Regions from separate parts of the Streptomyces sp. NBC_00212 genome, predicted to be linked through region 1. Evidence: predicted binding sites of a transcription regulator. Region 1 holds the regulator's gene; each other region holds the start of a gene.
What was found. Region 1 encodes HrcA, which represses chaperone genes, less so after heat shock. Its sites were predicted from a motif close to TTNGCACTCNGNNNNNCNGAGTGCNAA; they were not measured.
Positions count from the first base shown of each region.

Region 1 (7,484 bases):
GGAAGGCCACGGTCGTCTCGGTCTCCCGCACGACGGTCGCCGGGACATCGCCCGAGACGATTTTGCAGAACAGGCAGTCGGCCTGCGGCTCTCCGGCCACGGTCCGGTCCTCCTTGGTCGCGTTGATCAGGTAACCGCATGCTACTCAACGCGTTCTGGCGTTCCGGCTCATGGTGGGGGCGGGGCGGCTCGGCTCGTGCGCTGCGCGCTACTTGCCGCGGAAGGACTCCGTGACGGTGACGGTCACCGTGACCGTGGGGTGCCGCCGGGGGCGGGGGTGGCGGGGCCCGTAGTCGGGGCGGGGGCGTTGCAGTTGCCGAGCACACTGGCGTGGAACACGGTCTTGCCGGCGACCTTGGCCGTCAGGTCGCCCTTCACGCAGCGGCCCTCGACCTCCTGCGTGACCGTTCCCTTGACCGTGATCGGCTTGCCGTCCTTGGTCTCGCCCTGGCAGTCCACGTCGGCGACCTGCTGGGTGGTGCTGGCGGCCGAAGGGGTCGCACTGGGGCCGCCCTTCAGGTTGGCGGTGCAGGTCAGCCACTTGATCGCGACGTGCTGGTGCTGCAGCGCGGCGGTCGCCGTCTGGTCCGTGGTGACCGCGACCGCGGCGGAGTTGAGCCCGCCGACCGGGTCGCAGGCGGCGGCCCCGCCGATCGCCAGCGCGGCCGTGGCCACGGCCGGCAGGGTTCGGTACGCCCTGCGGCGGGCGGTGTGTCGTGCTGGGCGGTGCGACCTCTTGGCCCCCATGAGCGCCAGGGTGCCACCGCGGCACCGGGTGCGGTAGACCCCTTGCGGCCATCCCGTCGCGTCTCGGGGTGGCCCGGTCGCGGCCCGGCTGCCGCGCTGGAGGGTCAGGACCAGCGCCCGGTCCTCGCCATCAGTACCGCCGCCCCCACCGTCCCCGCCGTCGACGTGCGCAGCACGCTGCTCCCCAGGCGGTACGGCTTCGCGCCCGCCTCGGCGAACGTGGCCAGTTCTTCCGGGGAGACGCCGCCCTCCGGGCCGACCACCAGGACGATCTCGCCCCGGGCGGGCAGGTCCGCCGCGGACAGGGCGGCCGAGCCGGAAGCCCTGTCCTCGTGCAGGACCACCGCCAGGTCCGCCCGCGCGAGGAGCGCCGCGACCTGCTTCGTCGTCATCGCTTCCCGTACGTCCGGGAAGCGCACCCGGCGGGACTGCTTGCCCGCCTCCCGGGCCGTACTGCGCCATTTCGCAAGGGACTTGAGGCCGCGCTCGCCCTTCCACTGGGTGATGCAGCGCCCGGCCTGCCAGGGGACGATCGCGTCGACGCCGGTCTCGGTCATCGTCTCCACGGCGACCTCGCCCCGGTCGCCCTTGGGCAGCGCCTGCACCACGGTGATCCGTACCGCGGGCTCCTCCTCGGTGGCGCGGGCCGTGACCCGTACGACCAGGCGGTCCTTGCCCTCGGCCGCGACGACCACCGCGTCCGCCCAGTTCCCGGCGCCGTCGGTGAGGGTCACTTCCTCGTCCGCGTGCAGCCGTTTGACGGAGACGGCGTGCCGGCCCTCCGCGCCGTCCAGGACGAACTCGCCGCCGCCCGGCACCTTGTCGACAACGAAGACCGGGGCGGTCATGACGCACTCCTCATGTTCTTCAGGTTCTGCAGTGTCTGGGTCAACTCCGCTGCCGCGTCGTCGAGTTCGGCGGCCAGGACTTCGACGAGCCTGCCCGCCGGGAGCTCCCTGGCGAGGCGGTGGCCCTGGCCCGCCCACAGCGCCATGCCCTGAGGGTCTCCGGCCTCGGCCGCGGCCTTGCGCAGGCCCGCCGTGAGCTGGTGCACCTGCGGATACGCGGCGGGGGCGTACGGCCCGTGCTCCCGCATGAAACGGTTCACCAGGCCCCGCGCGGGCCGCCCGGAGAACGCCCGCGTCAACTCCGTACGCACGAAAAGGGGGTTGGTCAGCGCCTGCTTGTGCAGCACGTTCGCGCCCGACTCCGGGCACGCCAGGAACGCCGTGCCGAGCTGCGCCGCGTCCGCGCCCGCCGCGAGGACCGCCGCGATCTGCGCGCCCCGCATCAGGCCGCCCGCCGCGACGATCGGCAGCTGGACCGTCTCCCGGACGAGCCCGATCAGCGTGAGCAGCCCGATGCCGGCCCCGCCGACCTGCGGATCGTCCCGGTACGTGCCCTGATGGCCGCCCGCCTCGACGCCCTGCACACACACCGCGTCCGCCCCCGCCCACTGCGCGGCCTGCGCCTCCTGGGGGGTGGTCACGGTGACGATCGTGTACGTACCGACCTTCGCGAACGCGTCGAACACCGGGCGCTCGGGGCAGCCGAAGGTGAACGAGACCACCGGCACCGGATCCTCGCGCAGGATCGCCAGCTTGGCCTCGTAGTTGTCGTCGCCCCCGCCGTCGGCCTCGCCCAGCGGGGTCTCGTACCAGGTGACCTCGCCGGCCAGCTGGTGGCGGTAGACCTCGATGGCGGCGGGGTCGGTGTGCGGGTCCTGGGGCATGAACAGGTTGACTCCGAAGGGCTGGTTCGTCAGCCCCCGCATCTGCTTGATCTCCTGGTACATGCCGTCGGCGGTCTTGTACCCGGCGGCCAGGAACCCGAGCCCCCCGGCCTCCGAGACGGCCGCGGCCAGCGCCGGACCGGAGGCGCCGCCCGCCATGGGCGCCTGCACGATCGGATACCGGCAGAGATCGGTCAAAGCCATGCCCGCATCGTGCCACGCTGTTGCTCTCGCACCGAATCGCCTGTTCCTCCCAGGGTGGGTGAGGCTGGCCCCCTGCTCAGGGGCTCCGCCCCCCCCCGAACCCCCGCTCCTCAAACTCCCCCCAAGGACTTCGTCCAGGGGGGACCCCCAAGGGGCTGGAATTTTGGCTGAGGTCCACTTTTCAACCCGCGGACCGAAGGCCTCGGGGGTTTGGGGCGCAGCTCCAAAAGAAAAAGGGGCTCCGGGGGTCACCCCCGGAGCCCCCCCCTCACGGCTCAACGCCCGTTGAACGCGTCCTTCAGGCGGGAGAACAGGCCCTGCTGCCCCGGCTGGAACTGGCCCGTGGGGCGTTCCTCGCCGCGGAGCTTGGCCAGCTGGCGCAGGAGGTCCTCCTGCGCGGGGTCCAGCTTGCTCGGGGTCATGACCTCGACGTGCACGATGAGGTCACCTCGGCCGCCGCCGCGCAGGTGCGTGATGCCGCGCCCGTGCAGCGGGATGGACTGGCCGGACTGGGTGCCCGGGCGGATGTCCACCTCATCCATGCCGTCGAGCGTCTGGAGCGGCACCTTCGTGCCGAGCGACGCCGCCGTCATGGGGATGGTGACCGTGCAGTGCAGGTCGTCGCCGCGGCGCTGGAACACGTCGTGCGCCAGCTCGTGGATCTCCACGTACAGGTCGCCGGCGGGGCCGCCGCCGGGGCCGACCTCGCCCTCGCCCGCGAGCTGGATCCGGGTGCCGTTGTCGACACCGGCCGGGATCTTCACGGTGAGGGTGCGCCGCGAGCGGATGCGGCCGTCGCCCGCGCACTCCGGACACGGGGTCGGGACCACGGTGCCGAAGCCCTGGCACTGGGGGCAGGGCCGCGACGTCATGACCTGGCCCAGGAAGGACCGGGTGACCTGGGACACCTCGCCGCGGCCGCGGCACATGTCACAGGTCTGCGCGGAGGTGCCGGGGGCGGCCCCCTCGCCCGAACAGGTCGTACACACCACGGCGGTGTCGACCTGGATCTCCTTGGTGGTGCCGAAGGCCGCCTCGTTGAGGTCGATCTCCAGGCGGATCATGGCGTCCTGGCCTCGGCGGGTCCGCGAGCGCGGGCCGCGCTGGGATGCCGTGCCGAAGAAGGCGTCCATGATGTCCGAGAAGTTGCCGAAGCCGCCCGCGCCGAAGCCACCGGCACCGCCGCCGCCCCCCGACGACGACAGCGGGTCGCCACCGAGGTCGTAGACCTGCTTCTTCTGCGGGTCCGACAGGACCTCGTACGCGGCGTTGATCTCCTTGAAGCGCTCCTGCGTCTTCGGGTCCGGATTCACATCCGGGTGGAGTTCGCGTGCGAGGCGCCGGAACGCCTTCTTGATCTCGTCCTGTGATGCGTCGCGGCGCACGCCGAGTACGGCGTAGTAGTCCGTGGCCACTTACGACTCCGCCAGGATCTGTCCGACGTAACGTGCCACTGCGCGTACCGCTCCCATCGTTCCGGGGTAATCCATGCGGGTCGGTCCGACCACGCCGAGTTTGGCGACCGCCTCGCCGCCGGAACCGTAGCCGACCGATACGACGGACGTGGAGTTCAGTCCTTCGTGGGCGTTGTTCTCGTGCCCGATGCGTACGGTCATGCCCGATTCCTTGGCCTCGCCGAGCAGCTTGAGGAGCACGACCTGCTCCTCAAGCGCCTCCAGCACCGGCCTGATGGTCAGCGGGAAGTCGTGTCCGAAGCGGGTGAGATTGGCGGTGCCGCCGATCATCAGCCGCTCCTCGGTCTCTTCGACCAGGGTTTCGAGGAGGGTGGCGAGGACCGTCGAAACGGTTCCTCGGTCCTCCGGTTCAAAGGACTCCGGCAGGTCCTGCACCAGCTGCGGCACGTCCGCGAAGCGGCGTCCCACCACCCGTGCGTTGAGCCGGGCCCGCAGGTCCGCGAGCGAAGCCTCGCCGAACGGCGCCGGGCAGTCGACCATGCGCTGCTCGACCCGCCCGGTGTCCGTGATCAGCACCAGCATCAGCCGGGCCGCCGCGAGTGAGAGAAGCTCCACATGCCGCACCGTGGACCGGGTCAGCGACGGGTACTGGACGACCGCCACCTGCCGGGTCAGCTGCGCGAGCAGCCGCACCGTACGGGCCACGACGTCGTCCAGGTCCACCGCACTGTCCAGGAAGTTCTGGATCGCCCGGCGCTCCGGCGACGACAGGGGCTTGACGCCCGCGAGCCGGTCGACGAAGAGCCGGTAGCCCTTGTCGGTCGGGATCCGGCCGGCGCTGGTGTGGGGCTGGGCGATGAAGCCCTCCTCCTCCAGAACCGCCATGTCGTTGCGCACGGTCGCCGGGGACACGCCAAGGGCGTGCCGCTCGGTCAGGGCCTTGGACCCGACCGGCTCCTCGGTGCCGACATAGTCCTGGACGATGGCGCGCAGCACCTCCAGCCTGCGTTCACTGAGCATCGCGCACACCTCCAGTTGCCGTCCGTTTGGCACTCACTGTGTTCGAGTGCCAGCAATCCCCCGGCCAGTGTACGGCCGACCGGTACGCCCCTAGCAAGGGCGGCCGACCACGCTACCGTGCGGCGTCGCTCCTCGATTGCGGATAGCGTCGCGTCATGGACGTCAGTTGGGAAGAGTTCGGCTGGGAGCGCCTCGGCGACGGGGTCGGGCGCAGGCGCCTGCCGGTCTGGGACGCCACGGCCGCGCTGGTCGCCGGAGAGAGCTCGCTCCTCTTGTACGACACCGGCGCGACGCTCCGCGAGGGCGCCGAACTCCGGACGCAGGCCGAGGCCCTCTTCGGCCGCCGTGTGACCCATATCGCGCTCAGCCACCCCCACTTCGACCACGTCCTGGGCACGGCCGCCTTCTCCGGCGCCGAGGTGTACGGGGCCGTCGGCATCGAGCGGGCGCTGGGACGCGACGAGCTGCGCGACGACGCGGCCCGCCAGGGGGTGTCCGCCCAGGACGCGGCCGAGGCGGCCGACCTGCTTGTCGTGCCGCACCACGCGGTGTGCGGCGAGTGGACGCTGGACCTGGGCGGCCGCCAGGTACTGCTTGCGAATGTCGGGCCCGGTCACAGCGGCCACGACCTCGCGGTCCTGGTCCCCGCGACCGGCGACTCGCCCGAGATCGTCTTCTGCGGCGACCTGGTCGAGGAGTCGGGCGAGCCCCAGGCGGGCTCCGACGCGGTGACCTCGCGCTGGCCGGCCGCCCTGGACCGCCTCCTTTCGCTGGGCGGCGAGGACGCGGTGTACGTGCCGGGGCACGGGGCGGTGGTGGACGCGGCCTTCGTACGGGCCCAGCGGGATCAACTCGCGGTGCGGTTCGGGGTGTTGTAGGCCGAGTCCTGGTCCGGCCCCGGCCGCGCCGCATCCTCGGGGGCCAACCCCCTTCCCCCTCGGCCGACCCGAATAATGAGCCCATGCGCAATTACAGCCCTGACCTCACCCCGCCCTGGAAGAAGAAGCAGGCGCCCGTTCCTGAGGTGCCTGCCGAGGTCGACCTCGTCGTCGAGGAGGTCTCCACGGGATTCTGCGGAGCCGTGATCCGCTGCGAGAAGACGGCCGAGGGGCCGACGGTCACCCTGGAGGACCGCTTCGGCAAGCACCGCGTCTTCCCGCTCGCACCCCGCGGCTTCCTCCTGGAGGGCAAGGTCGTCACGCTCGTACGCCCCTCCGCTTCGGCCCCCGCGGGGGCCGCCCGTACGGCCTCGGGATCGCTGGCCGTGCCGGGGGCGCGGGCCCGGGTCGCGCGGGCGGGGCGGATCTATGTCGAGGGGCGCCACGACGCGGAGCTCGTGGAGCGGGTGTGGGGGGACGACCTCCGGATCGAGGGCGTGGTCGTCGAGTACCTGGAGGGCATCGACGACCTTCCGGCGATCGTCGCCGAGTTCGCCCCCGGGCCGGACGCGCGGCTGGGGGTTCTGGTCGACCACCTGGTCCCGGGCTCGAAGGAGTCCCGCATCGCGGCGTCCGTGACGCATCCGGACGTACTGGTCGTCGGGCACCCGTACATCGACGTGTGGGAGGCGGTGAAGCCGTCGTCCGTGGGGATTGCGGGGTGGCCGGTCGTGCCGCGGGGGCAGGACTGGAAGACGGGGGTCTGCCGGGCGCTGGGGTGGCTCGAGAACACGGGGGCGGCTTGGCAGCGGATCCTGTCGGGGGTGCGGTCGTACAAGGACCTGGATCCGTCGCTGCTGGGGTCGGTGGAGCACCTGATCGACTTCGTGACGGCCCCGTAGGCTTTCCCCACCCCGCCCCTTCCCGAGACCCTCCGGGGGTGAAGGACCCTGGGGCTCTGCCCCAGACCCCGTTCGCGCCTGAAGGGCGCTCGTCCTCAAACGCCGGACGGGCTGAAATGCTCCGGGGCTGGCCAGCATGGACGCTGCTAGGGGCGCGGGGAACTGCGCAATCAGACCCGCAGCCCCCAGCGCCGCTCAGTCCACCAGGTCCCGAACCACCGCATCCGCCAGCAGCCGACCCCGCAGGGTCAGCACGGCCCGGCCCTCCGTGAAGGATGTCGCATCCAAGAGGCCCTCCTCCGCCGCGCGGCGGGCCGCCGTCAGGCCCGTCGGGTGCAGCAGGGTCAGCGGGCAGCCCTCGCGCAGGCGGAGTTCCAGGAGGATGCGTTCCACCCTGCGGTCCTCCGGAGACAGCACCTCCCGCCCCGCGCCGGGGGAGCGGCCGGACGCCAGGGCCGCCGCGTACGCGCCCGGGTGCTTCACGTTCCACCACCGCACCCCGCCCACGTGGCTGTGCGCGCCGGGACCCGCCCCCCACCAGTCCGCCCCGCGCCAGTACAGCTCGTTGTGCAGGCAGCGGCCGGCG
Region 1 covers NZ_CP108115.1:5,886,846-5,894,329, reverse strand. The annotation lists gene OHA17_RS26885 (histidine triad nucleotide-binding protein) at 1-100, opposite strand, end outside; gene OHA17_RS26880 (hypothetical protein) at 244-747, opposite strand; gene OHA17_RS26875 (16S rRNA (uracil(1498)-N(3))-methyltransferase) at 852-1,595, opposite strand; gene OHA17_RS26870 (nitronate monooxygenase) at 1,592-2,683, opposite strand; gene dnaJ (molecular chaperone DnaJ) at 2,959-4,098, opposite strand; gene hrcA (heat-inducible transcriptional repressor HrcA) at 4,099-5,118, opposite strand; gene OHA17_RS26855 (MBL fold metallo-hydrolase) at 5,274-5,996, shown strand; gene OHA17_RS26850 (DUF3097 domain-containing protein) at 6,080-6,898, shown strand; gene hemW (radical SAM family heme chaperone HemW) at 7,094-7,484, opposite strand, start outside.

Region 2 (7,484 bases), 2.4 Mb from region 1:
CGGTGGTCGCGCAGCACGGCCAGGGTGGCGAGCGCGACCGCGAAGCCGATGACCGTCCAGATGAGCTGGCCCGAGGCGGTGGCCTCCGCCTTGAACTTGTGCGCGTACGTGGGGTCGAGCCGGTAGAGCAGCACCAGGCCGAGGCCCGACAGGAGCAGGGCGAGCGGCAGGATCAACGGGTCGGCGTACGCGGCGTACCGGCGCACCGTGAGATGCCCGGCGAGCGCGATCAGCGCCATGCTGATCGCGAACTCGTAGGTGGCGCGCGGGAGTTGGCCCGTCATGGCCATCGCGGCCGCCGCGTGGCCGAACGTGGTCACGGCGACGACGAGCAGCAGGAGCAGCGCCTCGGAGCGGCGGCGCCGGGCCGCGACGGGACCTGGGCCGCCGGCCCGGATCAGTCGACGCACGGGATGCCGCCGCCGTCGATGACCGGGGGCGAGGGCGCCGGGGGCGCCTTGCTCGGAGCCGGCGCCGGGGAGCCCTCGGGAGCGGTGGGCGGCGTCGAATGAACCGGATTGGTCTGTTCTGCGACTATCTGCTGGATCTTCACCGGATCGACGATATTGACGTCTTCGCCCCGGTGTTTGGCGAATCGCTCGATCGGAAGTGTCGTGAATGCCACATTCCCGCCCGATACGTTCTTGGCCTGCTTGAGGAACGACATCAGGTCCCAGCCCTTGTCGGTGACGAGGTCCTGCTTGGCCACGTTCAGCAGGTTGAGCAGGCGGACCGGGTCGGTGAAGGTGCCGGCCGAGGCGAGCTTCTGCGTCGCCGAGGCGAGGAACGCCTGCTGGCGGCGCGTACGGTCCAGGTCGCCGCCGTCGAGCCCGTGCCGCTGCCGCACGAACGCGAGGGACTGCTGCCCGTTCAGGGTCTGCTTCCCGGCCGGGAAGTCGGCGCCCGAGTACTTGTCCTTCACGGGATGCTTCAGACAGACCGTCACCCCGTCCAGGGCGTCGGCCAGGTGGTAGAATCCGGCGAGATTGACCTCGGCGAAGTGGTCGATGGGCACGCCGAGGAAGTTGCGCACGGTCTCGATCTCGGCCCGGCGGCCCGCCTCGCGGCCCGCCGTCTCCAGCCTGCCCCGGTCGGTGACGCCCTGCGCGGCCAGCTTCTCCTCGGTGCGGGCCTTCTCCAGGCCGTACGCCTTCTTGATCTTGTCCTGGCCGTGCCCCGGTATGTCGACCAGGTCGTCGCGGGGCACCGAGAACGCCTTCGCCTTGCTGCCGTCGGCCGGCACGTGCAGGAGGATCAGGGTGTTGGTGTTGTAGCCGCCGATGTCGGAACTGCCCGCGTGCAGCTTGTCGAGGACCTCGGGCGGCAGGTCGTCGCCGTTCTGGTCCTTGCGGCTGTCCAGGCCCATCAGCAGGATGTTGGTGTCCCCGCCCACGGACTTCGGCGCGTTGTCGCCGAGCGCGTGCGAGGTGCCGATGCTCCCGGCCAGATCGCGGTACAGGTACCAGCCGCCGGCCAGCGCGCACAGCACCAGGACGACGGCGGCAAGGGCGAGCGCGCGCACCAGGCGCATCGGGCCGGAACGCTTCCTGCGGCGGCGGTTGATCGGGCTGCGGCTCATTCGACGGTGGCTCACGCCGACCGATCCTGGGCCGCCGGCGCTGAAGGAAACCTGAGAGTCCTGAAGACGCCTTCAGGAACCCGTCGCTTTCAGGGACCCGTTGCTCTTGTCGGGAACCCGTTGCTTCAGGGGCGCCCCGGCAGCCGCACCGTGAACGTCGCGCCCGGGCCCGCCCCCGCCGACAGCTCCCCGCCGTGTGCCCGCGCGATCTCGCGGGCGATCGCGAGCCCGAGCCCGGTGCCGCCGCTCTCCCGGGCGCGGGCGGCGTCCAGGCGTACGAAGCGCTCGAAGATCCGCGACCGGTCGGCGGCCGGGATGCCGGGCCCGTCGTCCGCGACTTCGAGGATCGCGTCCGCACCCTCCCGGGCGGCCCGCACCCGCACTTCGGTACGGGCGTGCCGCACCGCGTTGTCGACCAGGTTGGCCAGCATCCGCTCCAGCTGCGCCGGGTCGCCGCGCACCGGCACGGGAGCGTCCGCGAGCAGCTCGACCGGGACCCGGGCGGCCCGCCTGCGCGCGGTGTCCTCGGCCGCGAGCAGCGTCAGGTCGACCGGCTCGGCCAGGGGCTGCGGGTGGGCGTCGAGACGGGCCAGGAGCAGCAGGTCGGCGGCGATCCGCTGGAGCCGCTCGGTGTCGTCGAGCGCGGCCCGCACCGAGGCCAAGTCCGGTGCGGCGAGGGCGACTTCGAGCCGGGAGCGGACCGCGGCGATCGGGTTGCGCAGCTCGTGCGAGGCGTCGGCGACGAACTCGCGCTGGCGGACGTGGGCCTGTTCGAGCCGGTCGAGGGTGGCGTTCACGGTCCGGGCGAGCAGCGCGATCTCGTCGGCGCCGCCGGGGTCGGGGACCCGCCGGTCCAGTTCGCTGGAGCTGACCTCGGCGAGCTCGGTGCGGATCGAGGTCACCGGGCGCAGCGCGAGCCCGGTGCCGGCCCAGGCGATGGCGGCGGCGAGCGCGATCAGCGGCGGGGCACTGGCGAGCAGGGCCCACCCGATGGCGCCGGTCGCGTCGTCGACGTCGCTGAGCACGGTCATCCCGTACACATAGCTCGCGGGGCCGCCGGGAATCTGGGCGCGTACGACGACGGCGACCTCGTGACGGCCCGCGTCGTTCAGGAGCCGCGAGGCCGAGTCCTGGCCGTCCGGCGGGCGCAGCTCGGCCAACTCCCCGGCGGCGCCGGTCTCCTGGCTCGCGGCGGTCACCCGGCCCCGCTCGTCGAGCACGAGGACGAGGTCGACGCCGTCGTCCGGCGGCGGCAGCTGCGCGCGTACGGTCCCGGTGTCGACCTGGGCGGCGACCTTGCGGGCGGCCAGCTCGGTGCGGCCGGTGGTGTTGTCGAGGAGGTTGGAGCGCAGCACGACGTAGAGCCAGATCCCGCCCGCGGCGAGCAGCAGCGCCATCGCGAGGGCGGCGGCCGCGGCGACCTTCCCGCGCACGGTCCGGGGCAGGAGCAATTTCATGAGCTTCGGCGGCTCAGCCCCCATCGGGCGCCATCCGGTAACCGACCCCGTGCACGGTCAGGATCGATCGACGGCCGAACGGAGAATCGATCTTCTTCCTGAGCGAAGAGACATAGACCTCGACGATGTTCGGATCGATCCCGCCGTCCGGTCCCGCGGTGCTGTCCCAGACCTCGTCGAGGATGTGCTGCTTGGCGACGGCCTGGCCCGGCTCGGCCATCAGGCAGGCGAGGACCGCCAGCTCGCGGGCGGTGAGCTCGATCTCCCGCTCGCCGCGCCGACAGCGCCGGGCGGCCGTGTCGAGGGTGAGGTCGCCGGCCTGGAGGGTGTCCTGGCGCGCGGCTCCCGCCCGCCGGCCGAGCGCCCGGAGGCGGGCGAGCAGCACCACGAACGAGAACGGCTTGGTCAGATAGTCGTCGGCCCCCGAGTCGAGCCCGTCGGCCTCGTCGTACTCGCCGTCCTTGGCGGTCAGCATCAGGACGGGGGTGAGGTCGCCGAGCCGCCGCATCCGCCGGCAGATCTCGTAGCCGCTGAGCCCGGGCAGCATCAGGTCGAGCACGACCGCGTCGTACCCGCCGGTGAGCGCGAGGTCGAGCCCGCGGTGGCCGTCGTGCGCGAGGTCGACCCAGTGCCCCTCGGCGGAGATGCCCCGACGCAGCGAGTCGGCGAGCCCGGTTTCGTCCTCGACGACCAGAATGCGCATGCCGTCCAGGGTCACACAGGTGGCCGGGGGCCCGGGAAGCGTCCGCCGCGACGGTGGCAGATTGGCACTCCGCTTGACCGAGTGCTAATCACCGTCCTAGTCTCGCTTCTGGCACTCCCCACCGGAGAGTGCCAAGTAGCGACGGGCAGGTCCGGCACCCGCGACGACGGATCCACCTGGTCGCCACCCCAGACAGTTAACCCCGTGAGATCTCCGAAGGGGGAGACCGGATCGTGACGACCGCCAGCTCCAAGGTTGCCATCAAGCCGCTTGAGGACCGCATTGTGGTCCAGCCGCTCGACGCCGAGCAGACCACGGCCTCCGGCCTGGTCATTCCGGACACCGCCAAGGAGAAGCCCCAGGAGGGCGTCGTCCTGGCCGTGGGTCCGGGCCGCTTCGAGAACGGCGAGCGCCTCCCGCTCGACGTCAGCACCGGCGACATCGTGCTGTACAGCAAGTACGGCGGCACCGAGGTGAAGTACAACGGCGAGGAGTACCTCGTCCTCTCGGCCCGCGACGTGCTCGCGATCATCGAGAAGTAATTCACCGAAGTACGCGAGTACTTCGAGTTCGAAGCGAATGCTTTGAGAGCTGCGCCCCTGGTCACCCCGCTGATTGCCGGGCGGCGAGGGGCGCAGTGTCATTAACCCGAGTTTTCGAGAGGGCTGAACCGCTCCCATGGCGAAGATCCTGAAGTTCGACGAGGACGCCCGTCGCGCCCTTGAGCGCGGCGTCAACAAGCTTGCCGACACCGTGAAGGTGACGATCGGCCCCAAGGGCCGCAACGTCGTCATCGACAAGAAGTTCGGCGCCCCCACCATCACCAACGACGGTGTCACCATCGCGCGCGAGGTCGAGCTCGACGACCCGTACGAGAACCTGGGCGCCCAGCTCGTCAAGGAGGTGGCGACCAAGACCAACGACATCGCGGGTGACGGCACCACCACCGCGACCGTGCTGGCCCAGGCGCTGGTCCGCGAGGGTCTGCGCAACGTCGCCGCCGGCGCCTCCCCGGCCGCCCTGAAGAAGGGCATCGACGCCGCGGTCAAGGCCGTCTCCGACGAGCTCCTCGCGACCGCCCGTCCGATCGAGGACAAGACCGACATCGCCGCCGTCGCCGCGCTGTCCGCCCAGGACAAGCAGATCGGCGAGCTCATCGCCGAGGCCATGGACAAGGTCGGCAAGGACGGTGTCATCACCGTCGAGGAGTCCAACACCTTCGGTGTGGAGCTTGAGTTCACCGAGGGCATGGCCTTCGACAAGGGCTACCTCTCGCACTACATGGTCACCGACCAGGAGCGTATGGAGGCCGTCCTCGACGACCCGTACATCCTGATCAACCAGGGCAAGATCTCCTCGATCCAGGACCTGCTGCCGCTCCTGGAGAAGGTCATCCAGGCCGGCGCCTCCAAGCCGCTCCTGATCATCGCCGAGGACGTCGAGGGCGAGGCGCTCTCCACCCTGGTCGTCAACAAGATCCGCGGCACGTTCAACGCCGTGGCCGTCAAGGCCCCGGGCTTCGGCGACCGCCGCAAGGCCATGCTGCAGGACATCGCCACCCTCACCGGTGCGACCGTCATCGCCGAAGAGGTCGGCCTCAAGCTCGACCAGGCCGGCCTTGAGGTGCTCGGCAGCGCCCGCCGCGTGACCATCACCAAGGACGACACCACGATCGTCGACGGCGGCGGCAACAGCGCCGACGTCGAGGGCCGCGTCAACCAGATCAAGGCCGAGATCGAGGCCACGGACTCCGACTGGGACCGCGAGAAGCTCCAGGAGCGCCTCGCGAAGCTGGCCGGCGGCGTGTGCGTGATCAAGGTCGGCGCCGCCACCGAGGTGGAGCTCAAGGAGCGCAAGCACCGTCTGGAGGACGCCATCTCCGCGACCCGCGCCGCGGTCGAGGAGGGCATCGTCTCCGGTGGTGGCTCCGCCCTGGTGCACGCCGCGAAGATCCTTGAGGGCAACCTCGGCAAGACCGGCGACGAGGCCACCGGTGTCGCGGTCGTCCGCCGCGCCGTCGTCGAGCCGCTGCGCTGGATCGCCGAGAACGCGGGCCTTGAGGGCTACGTCATCACCTCCAAGGTGAGCGAGCTCGACAAGGGCTTCGGCTTCAACGCCGCCACCGGCGAGTACGGCGACCTGGTCAAGGCCGGCGTCATCGACCCGGTCAAGGTCACCCGCTCCGCCCTGGAGAACGCCGCCTCCATCGCCTCCCTGCTGCTCACGACCGAGACCCTGGTCGTCGAGAAGCCGGCCGAGGAGGAGTCCGAGGCCGGTCACGGTCACGGTCACGGCCACTCCCACTGACGTCGTACGACGTCGGGCCGCAGAACGTGCGAAGGCCCCCGCTCCCGCCCTCCCGGCGGGGCGGGGGCCTTCCCCGTTCTCCCTCGGTGTCGCGTGGCTCAGCCCGCGGCGCCCAGCTGCTTCATGAGCTTCATGGCGTCGTAGTGCCACCAGCCTTCCTGGATCTTGTCGTTCTTGAACCGGAAGATCGTGGTGCCGGTCATGCCGACCTGCTTGCCGGTGGCCGGTATGCCCATGAAGTCGCCCGTGTGGGTGCCGTTCAAGGTCCACAGCGTCACCACGTCGTCGCCCTCGCAGATCTGCCGGTCGAGCTCGAAGGCGAAGTCGAAGGCCGACCGCCAGCCGGTGACGTCGCTGCGGATCCCGTCGGAGCCGACGACCGTGTCCTGCTCCTTCATGATGTCGTGGTCGGCATAGTCGGCCGCGAACACCTCGTCGATCGCGTCGAGGTTGCCGCCCGTGGCGATCTCGTGGAAGAAGCGGCGGGCGGTTGACGCGTTCAACTGGTCGTTGCGCACCACATCCAGGTCCGTGAAGGTGGGCATGCCGTCGCAGAGCGCGACCATTTCCTCGAAGATCCGGTTGGTCTCCGGAAGGTTCGAGTTCGCCATTGCCTCTTCGTACGAGGGAAATTCGATGATCTCGACGAAGTGGGAGCCGTCGGCGCGGTCCTTGCCGATGAGGCTGTGGGAGGCGGTCCGCTTGCCTTTGGTCTGTTCGACCCATCGGTCCATGAGCTGGTCCAGGTCGCTGTACCGCCCGGTCTTGAAGTCGATTACCTGCGCGAATGTCATGGTTCCTCCCGGCTGGCTCTGGGCGTAATACGTCCATTTTAGTGATATTTGAGCCATTTGTGCGGAGGGATGGTGGCTCACGCCGAATGGTGCAGCGCCGCCGGGAGTACGGGATCCGCGAACGGCACCCCGGCCGCGAACCGCTCCACCTCGTCCAGCGACCGATCCGCCATGCGGTGCAGCTCATTGCCAAGGGAGCCCGCGATGTGCGGGGTCAGCAGGACGTTGGGGAGGTCGTACAACGGGGAGTCGCGGGGCGGGAGTTCGGGGTCCGTCACGTCCAGGACCGCGTGCAGGCGGCCCGAGAGGAGCTCGGCGAGCAGGGCGGGCTCGTCGACCAGGGAGCCGCGCGCGGTGTTGACCAGGGTGGCACCCGTCGGCATCAGGGCCAGCCGACGGGCGTCGATCATGTGGTGGGTCTCGGGGAGCTGGGGCGCGTGGACGGAGACGACGCTGCTGCGGGAGCACAGCTCGTCCAGAGGTACCTGTTCAACGCCCAGCGATGCCGCTTCGGTTCCGCTCACGTACGGGTCGTACAGAAGGACCTCGAAGTCGAAGGGGCGGAGCAGTCCGATGACGCGGCGGCCGATCCGGGAGGCGCCGATCAGGCCGACCGTACGGCGGTAGTTGCCGGTGCGGCCGGT
Region 2 covers NZ_CP108115.1:3,534,171-3,541,654, reverse strand. The annotation lists gene OHA17_RS15995 (FtsW/RodA/SpoVE family cell cycle protein) at 1-410, opposite strand, end outside; gene OHA17_RS15990 (LCP family protein) at 398-1,594, opposite strand; gene OHA17_RS15985 (sensor histidine kinase) at 1,705-3,030, opposite strand; gene OHA17_RS15980 (response regulator transcription factor) at 3,050-3,739, opposite strand; gene groES (co-chaperone GroES) at 3,973-4,281, shown strand; gene groL (chaperonin GroEL) at 4,418-6,046, shown strand; gene OHA17_RS15965 (ester cyclase) at 6,145-6,840, opposite strand; gene OHA17_RS15960 (hydroxyacid dehydrogenase) at 6,918-7,484, opposite strand, start outside.
Region 2: the regulator HrcA is predicted to act here: its motif matches at 3,801-3,827, upstream of groES (co-chaperone GroES).

Region 3 (7,484 bases), 1.9 Mb from region 1:
CGTCGGAGGCGTGGCCCAGCCATGTCGACGAGCCCTCGCTGAAGTCGCCCAGTCTCAGCGTGGCGTTGGCCAGGTCCGCGCTCCAGGTGCGGAACGCGTCCGCGCCCGCGCCCTTCCACTCCACCCACTGCGGGCGGACCTTCAGGTCGTCCGCGATCTTCCGGATCTCCTTGGCCGCCGCCGCCAGCCGGTCGGCGGCCCCCTGCACGGTGCCGCTGTTCGCCTGGTCCAGCCAGGCCAGCATGGCTTCGTGGCTCATGCCCTCGAACGGCGTGCTGCCACCGGCGTTCCCCTTGCCGCCCATCAGATCGTCCCTCCGGCGTCGCCGCCCGAGGGCGACTGGCTCGGCTTGTCCGGCTGGCTCGGCTGGTTCGGCTGGTTCGGCTGGTTCGGCTGGTTCGCACCGCTTTCCGGATGCGTCTCCGGCTTGGCATGTCCGGGGTCGTAGTCGCCGCCGTAGTGCTTCTTGGTCTCCACGGCGATCGCCGCCATGCGCTGGCGGATCTCCGCGTCGATGTTCTGGTAGCCCTTGTGTGAAGCCAGCACCGCGATGCCCATGCCCTCGATGGAGTCCGACAGCAACTTGGACAGGCTCTCCAACTCGGCGATCACCGTCTCGTACGAGGTGAACAGACCCGAGGCTTCGGCGAACGCGCCGCCCCCGCCCCCGAACTGGTCGCGGGCGAGCCGCTCTTGGCCCACCTCGCCCGGTCCGGCCGGAGAGCCCTTGAGGTTCCGGATCAGTTCATCCACGCGCTGCTGGAACTTCGTGAACGACGTCAGCTCGGTGACCACGTCCCCCGCGGCCGCCTGCGCCACGCCGAGCGCGTTGAACGGCCAAGACGACGACTCCGCCGCCGCCCCACCCCCGTTTGGTGGCAAAACACCCTCCCCGTACAGCACTGTTCTCACCTGCAACGCAACTCTAACTATCGGTAGTTGCGGTTCCCAGGCGTCCCCTCGCAAAGAGCGGCGGAAACAGGCCAATGTGGGGTACGGATCGACATAACCGCTCGCTCGCGGTCTGGTTCGGGAAACGCCCGAGGGCGGCACCCCCGTGATGGGGATGCCGCCCTCGGCGTACTGCCAGGAGCTACCGAGCCGGGGCTCAGAAGTCCATGTCACCGCCCGGCATGCCGCCCGGAGCGCCGCCGGCAGCGGCCTTCTCCGGCTTGTCGGCGATGACGGCCTCGGTGGTCAGGAACAGCGCGGCGATGGAGGCGGCGTTCTGCAGGGCAGAGCGCGTCACCTTCGCCGGGTCGATGATGCCTTCGGCGATCATGTCGACGTACTCGCCCGTGGCGGCGTTCAGACCGTGGCCGACGGCCAGGTTGCGCACCTTCTCCACGACGACGCCGCCTTCGAGACCACCGTTGACGGCGATCTGCTTCAGCGGGGCCTCAAGGGCGAGCTTCACGGCATTGGCGCCGGTCGCCTCGTCACCTTCGAGCTCAAGCTTCTCGAACACCGCGGAGGCCTGGAGCAGGGCCACGCCACCACCGGCGACGATGCCCTCCTCGACGGCCGCCTTCGCGTTGCGAACGGCGTCCTCGATGCGGTGCTTGCGCTCCTTGAGCTCGACCTCGGTCGCGGCACCGGCCTTGATGACCGCAACACCGCCGGCGAGCTTCGCCAGGCGCTCCTGCAGCTTCTCGCGGTCGTAGTCGCTGTCCGAGTTCTCGATCTCGGCGCGGATCTGGTTGACGCGGCCCTGGACCTGGTCGCTGTCACCGGAGCCGTCGACGATCGTCGTCTCGTCCTTGGTGATGACGACCTTGCGGGCGCGGCCGAGCAGGTCGAGACCGGCGTTCTCCAGCTTGAGGCCGACCTCCTCGGAGATGACCGTGCCGCCCGTGAGGATGGCGATGTCACCGAGCATGGCCTTGCGGCGGTCACCGAAGCCCGGGGCCTTGACGGCGACGGACTTGAAGGTGCCACGGATCTTGTTGACGACCAGGGTCGACAGGGCCTCGCCCTCGACGTCCTCGGCGATGATCAGCAGCGGCTTGCCGGACTGCATGACCTTCTCAAGGAGCGGCAGCAGGTCCTTGACCGAGCTGATCTTCGAGTTGACGATCAGGATGTACGGGTCGTCGAGCGACGCCTCCATACGCTCCATGTCGGTGGCGAAGTACGCCGAGATGTAGCCCTTGTCGAAGCGCATGCCCTCGGTGAGCTCAAGCTCAAGACCGAAGGTCTGCGACTCCTCGACGGTGATGACGCCTTCCTTGCCGACCTTGTCCATGGCCTCGGCGATGAGCTCGCCGATCTGGGTGTCGGCGGCGGAGATGGAGGCCGTAGAAGCGATCTGCTCCTTGGTCTCGACATCCTTGGCCTGCTCAAGGAGGGCGGCGGAGACGGCCTCGACGGCCTTCTCGATGCCGCGCTTCAGGGCCATCGGGTTGGCGCCGGCGGCCACGTTGCGCAGACCCTCGCGCACCAGGGCCTGGGCCAGGACGGTCGCGGTGGTCGTACCGTCACCGGCGACGTCGTCCGTCTTCTTGGCGACTTCCTTGACCAGCTCGGCGCCGATCTTCTCGTACGGGTCCTCGAGCTCGATCTCCTTGGCGATGGAAACACCATCGTTGGTGATCGTGGGGGCGCCCCACTTCTTCTCGAGGACGACGTTGCGGCCCTTGGGGCCGAGGGTGACCTTGACGGCGTCGGCGAGCTGGTTCATCCCGCGCTCGAGACCGCGCCGTGCCTCCTCGTCGAACGCGATGATCTTGGCCATGTGAAGTGGTCCTCCCGGACAGGGGTGGCGTTCTTCGTGGATCGCGCCGGCGCCCGCGACGGACGGCCTGCAGCCCTTGTGGTTCCTTGCCCCACGCGGTCTGCGGGCCTCACTGACCCGATCCAAGTTCTGTCACTCTCACTGGGAGAGTGCTAAGCCCAATGATTAGCACTCGGCACCTGCGAGTGCAAGCGAGTCTCTTGAACCGGACCCCTCCACTTACCGGTGCTGTCCCGTCCCCCGGCGCCGGCGGGGGCTCCGCCCCCACACCCCGGCTCCTGCGGAGGGCCGTCCGTTTCGTCCGCGGGTCGTACGTGGCTGGTCGCGCCCACGCGGCGGAGCCGCACAATGTCGCAGCCTCGCGCCCCTTAACCCCCTTCGACCTGCGGGTCGTGCGTGGCTGGTCGCGCAGTTCCCCGCGCCCCTGTAGGGCACCCGGCATCCCCTTGGTCGCGCCCACGCGGCGGAGCCGCACGTGTCACAGCCCCGCGCCCCTAAAAGCTCGATGCTGGCCGGCACCGGCATCCCCAGCCCGTCCGGCGTTTGAGGACGAGCGCCCTTAAGGCGCGAACGGGGTCTGGGGCGGAGCCCCAGCAGGGAACCACCGGGCAGCGGCCACGGGGGGATGCAGGAACGCGTGAAGGGGGCCACCCTTTTGGGCAGCCCCCTTCACGCGTGAGTGCGTCGGTGGCCGATCGCGCCGAGATCAGACGGCGAGCTTGACCATGTCCGCCTGCGGACCCTTCTGGCCCTGCGAGATCTCGAACTCGACTCGCTGACCTTCTTCAAGGGTGCGGTAACCGTCCATCTGGATCGCACTGTAGTGGACGAAAACATCCGCACCACCGTCGACCGCGATGAAGCCGTACCCCTTCTCCGCGTTGAACCACTTGACGGTGCCCTGAGCCATGCCTAACTCCCCTATTACTGGCCCTTGCACGGGACCACACTTCGCGGACCCGGGTCAGACCTCCACCCTCCGACAGGAGAGGGTGTGCGCCGGAACGCGTCGACCGCGGCTGAATGTATCTGCCCAACTGCCCTCTGCAACAGGTCAATCGGACGAGAATTCCGGGCACACTCGGAGAGCGGAATGCCGTGAATTCAACATTCCGGGGCAAGTCGGGCCGGGCAAAGCGCACTTAAGGCACAAAGGACACACACACTTTGACCTCATGTTGTCGCGTTCTCATATGCACTTGGCATTCGAAGCGAAGGGGCTTCCCCAACTGTACCCCGCTCAACCATGTTGAATTGCCCCCTCCGCTTCTCGTGCGGAGAGGGCAACTCTGGGTTCAACTCTGGGTACGGATGAAGTTAAACGCGCGGTTGAAGACGGCGGTTGAAGACGGCGGATCAGCCGCCCGCGACCGCCGGGATGATCGAGACGCCGGCGCCCTCGGGCGTGGCCGTCTGGAGGCCCTGCTCGAAGCGCACGTCGTCGTCGTTGACGTACACGTTGACGAAGCGGCGCAGCTTGCCCTGGTCGTCCAGGACGCGCGCGGCGATGCCGGTGTGGTTCTTCTCCAGGTCGGCGATGACCTCGGCGAGGGTGGCTCCCTCGGCGGCGACCTCGGCCTGGCCACCGGTGTAGGTGCGGAGAATCGTGGGGATGCGGACGTTCACGCTCATGGTTCGGTGCTCCTAGTCGTTCAGCAGTGGCTCAGTGGGCCGAGGCCCGCCTCGTGGCTCAGCGCCTCAGCGCCTCAGTGGGCGAGGCCGGCCTCGCGGAAGGCGTCCAGGCTCGGGCGGATGGTCGCGGTCGCCTGGGACGTGGCGGCCACCGCGTCCAGGGTCTTGAGCCCGTCACCGGTGTTGAGCACGACCGTGGTGAGCGACGGGTCGATGAGACCGGCCTCGATGAGCTTCTTGGTGACGCCGACCGTCACACCGCCCGCGGTCTCCGCGAAGATGCCCTCGGTCCGGGCGAGCAGCTTGATCGCGTCGACGATCTGCTCGTCGTTCACGTCCTCCACCGCGCCGCCGGTACGGCGCGCGATGTCCAGGACGTACGGGCCGTCCGCCGGGTTGCCGATCGCGAGGGACTTGGCGATGGTGTCCGGCTTCTGGGGGCGTACGACGTCGTGCCCGGCCTTGAAGGCGGTCGACACCGGGGAGCAGCCCTCGGCCTGCGCGCCGAAGATCTTGTACGGCTTGTCCTCGACGAGGCCGAGCTTGATCAGCTCCTGGAGGCCCTTGTCGATCTTGGTGAGCTGGGAGCCCGAGGCGATCGGGATGACCAGCTGGTCCGGCAGCTGCCAGCCGAGCTGCTCGCAGATCTCGTACGCCAGCGTCTTGGAACCCTCGCCGTAGTACGGCCGCAGGTTGACGTTGACGAAGCCCCAGCCCTCGCCGAGCGGGTCGCCGATGAGCTCGGAGCAGAAGCGGTTCACGTCGTCGTAGTTGCCCTCGATGCCGACGAGCTCGCCGCCGTACACCGCGGCCATGACGACCTTGCCCTGCTCCAGGTCGTGCGGGATGAACACGCAGGAGCGGAAGCCGGCCCGCGCGGCGGCGGCGCCGACCGCGCCCGCGAGGTTTCCGGTGGAGGAGCAGGAGAGGGTGGTGAAGCCGAAGGCGCGGGCGGCCTCCAGGGCCTGGGCGACGACGCGGTCCTTGAAGGAGTGCGTCGGGTTGCCCGAGTCGTCCTTGACGAACAGCTTGCCGGGCTCGACGCCCAGCTCGCGCGCCAGGTTCTCGGCCTTGACGAGCTTGGTGAAGCCCGGGTTCAGGTTCGGCTTGTCGGCGACGTCGGCGGGGACGGGCAGCAGCGGCGCGTAACGCCAGATGTTCTCGGGGCCCGCCTCGATCCGCTTGCGCAGCGCCTCGGGGTCGCCGAGCGGCAGGTCATAAGCCACTTCGAGCGGTCCGAAACACAGTTCGCAGGCGAAGATCGGGCCAAGTTCGAAACGCTGGCCGCACTCGCGGCAGGAAAGCCCGGACGCCGGACCGAGATCAACGGCATTGTCGGCAGAGGTACGGTTTTCGACAGTCTGTGCAGACATGGAGGGGAGGCCCTTTCTCCTCATCTTCCTCACGGCGAACGTCGCCATGAGACGGATTTGGCACCTTCCCTAGCCGGTGGCCTCGTGTCTTGGATCGTAGAGATCGACGAGAACCGACTGGAGGGTTGCCGGGGCTTCAACGGGCCGTTTCCCTCTGCCCCTCTGGATGAGCGGTATTCGATTGTCAGCGTGACGACGACCCCCGACATGCGACGGTCATCCGCGTTGTTCAAGACTGTAACCGAAGCCCGGGACGGTTGAGATAGTCGTCCGAACCGCGAGATGGATCACACGAGGAGGCCAGGAACCGTGCTGGAAGAGGTGGAACGCTGGCTGAGCAGGCGTTCCTGGTCCGCGGCGGAGCGGCCGATCGAGCGGATCCTGGCCGCGAAACAGCGCACCGGTACGACCGTCAGTGTCGTGCTGCCCGCCCTCGACGAGGAGGCCACCGTCGGTGACATCGTGGCCGCGATCCGGCGCGAGCTGATGACCGATTCCGTCCCCCTGGTCGACGAGCTCGTGGTGATCGACTCCGGCTCCACCGACCGTACGGCCGAGGTCGCGGCGAAGGCCGGCGCCCGGGTCGTCCACCGGGACGCGATCCTGCCCCGCATACCCGCGCTGCCCGGCAAGGGCGAGGTGCTGTGGCGCTCGCTGCTCGTGACCAGCGGCGACGTCGTGTGCTTCATCGACGCGGACCTGAAGGACTTCGACGCGGGGTTCGTCTCCGGGATCGTCGGGCCGCTCCTGACCGACCCGGACGTGGACTTCGTCAAGGCGATGTACGACCGCCCCTTCGGAGCGGACAGCCCCTTCGGGGAGACGGCGAGCCAGGGGGGCCGGGTCACCGAGCTCGTGGCGCGGCCGCTGCTCAACCTCCACTGGCCCCAACTGGCCGGAATTGTCCAGCCGTTGGGCGGCGAGTACGCGGCCCGGCGCTCACTCCTGGAGCGGCTGCCGTTCCCCGTCGGGTACGGAGTGGAGCTCGCGCTGCTCGTCGACGCGCTGCACACGGTGGGCCTCGACGCGCTGGCCCAGGTCGACGTGGGCGTACGCAGGCACCGCCACCAGGACGGGCCGGCGCTCGGCCGGATGGCCGCCGCGATCTACCGCACCGCGCAGCTGAGGCTGTCCCGGGGCCATCTCGTACGGCCCGAGCTGACCCAGTTCGAGCGCGGTGAGCACGGCTTCGTACCGCACACGTACGCCGTCGACACCGAGGAGCGGCCGCCCATGCGGGACATCGAGGAGTACGCGGTGCACCGGGCGGCGTAGGACGGCCGGATCCCGCTCCCGGGGGCGGGCGTACGGGTGTTTGAGGGGTTGCGGGGTGGGCTAGGTTCCGCAACATGGTCACCGCGCACGCCGCCCCCAGGGCCCAGGTACTCGTCGCGTCGAATCGCGGCCCCGTCTCGTATGCCCTGAAGGAGGACGGGTCCCTCGAATCCAAGCGGGGCGGGGGCGGGCTCGTCTCGGGGCTCAGCGCGATCGGCTCCGACGTGGAGTCGGTGTGGGTGTGCGCGGCGCTCGGCGACGGCGACCGCGAGGCGGTGCGACGCGGCGTGGGTGAGACGGGCGTCCGGATGCTGGACATCGACCCGGCCGTCTTCTCCGACGCGTACAACGGCATCGCGAACTCGGTGCTGTGGTTCGTCCAGCACATGCTGTACCAGACACCGCTGGAGCCGGTCTTCGACGCGGAGTTCCGGCGGCAGTGGGCCTCGTACGAGGCGTACAACCGCGCC
Region 3 covers NZ_CP108115.1:3,975,456-3,982,939, forward strand. The annotation lists gene OHA17_RS18140 (translation initiation factor IF-2) at 1-304, opposite strand, end outside; gene OHA17_RS18145 (hypothetical protein) at 304-882, opposite strand; gene groL (chaperonin GroEL) at 1,109-2,734, opposite strand; gene OHA17_RS18155 (cold-shock protein) at 3,441-3,644, opposite strand; gene OHA17_RS18160 (MoaD/ThiS family protein) at 4,091-4,366, opposite strand; gene thrC (threonine synthase) at 4,441-5,739, opposite strand; SAM riboswitch class I at 5,757-5,912, opposite strand; gene OHA17_RS18170 (glucosyl-3-phosphoglycerate synthase) at 6,049-7,014, shown strand; gene OHA17_RS18175 (trehalose-6-phosphate synthase) at 7,089-7,484, shown strand, end outside.
Region 3: the regulator HrcA is predicted to act here: its motif matches at 2,864-2,890, upstream of groL (chaperonin GroEL).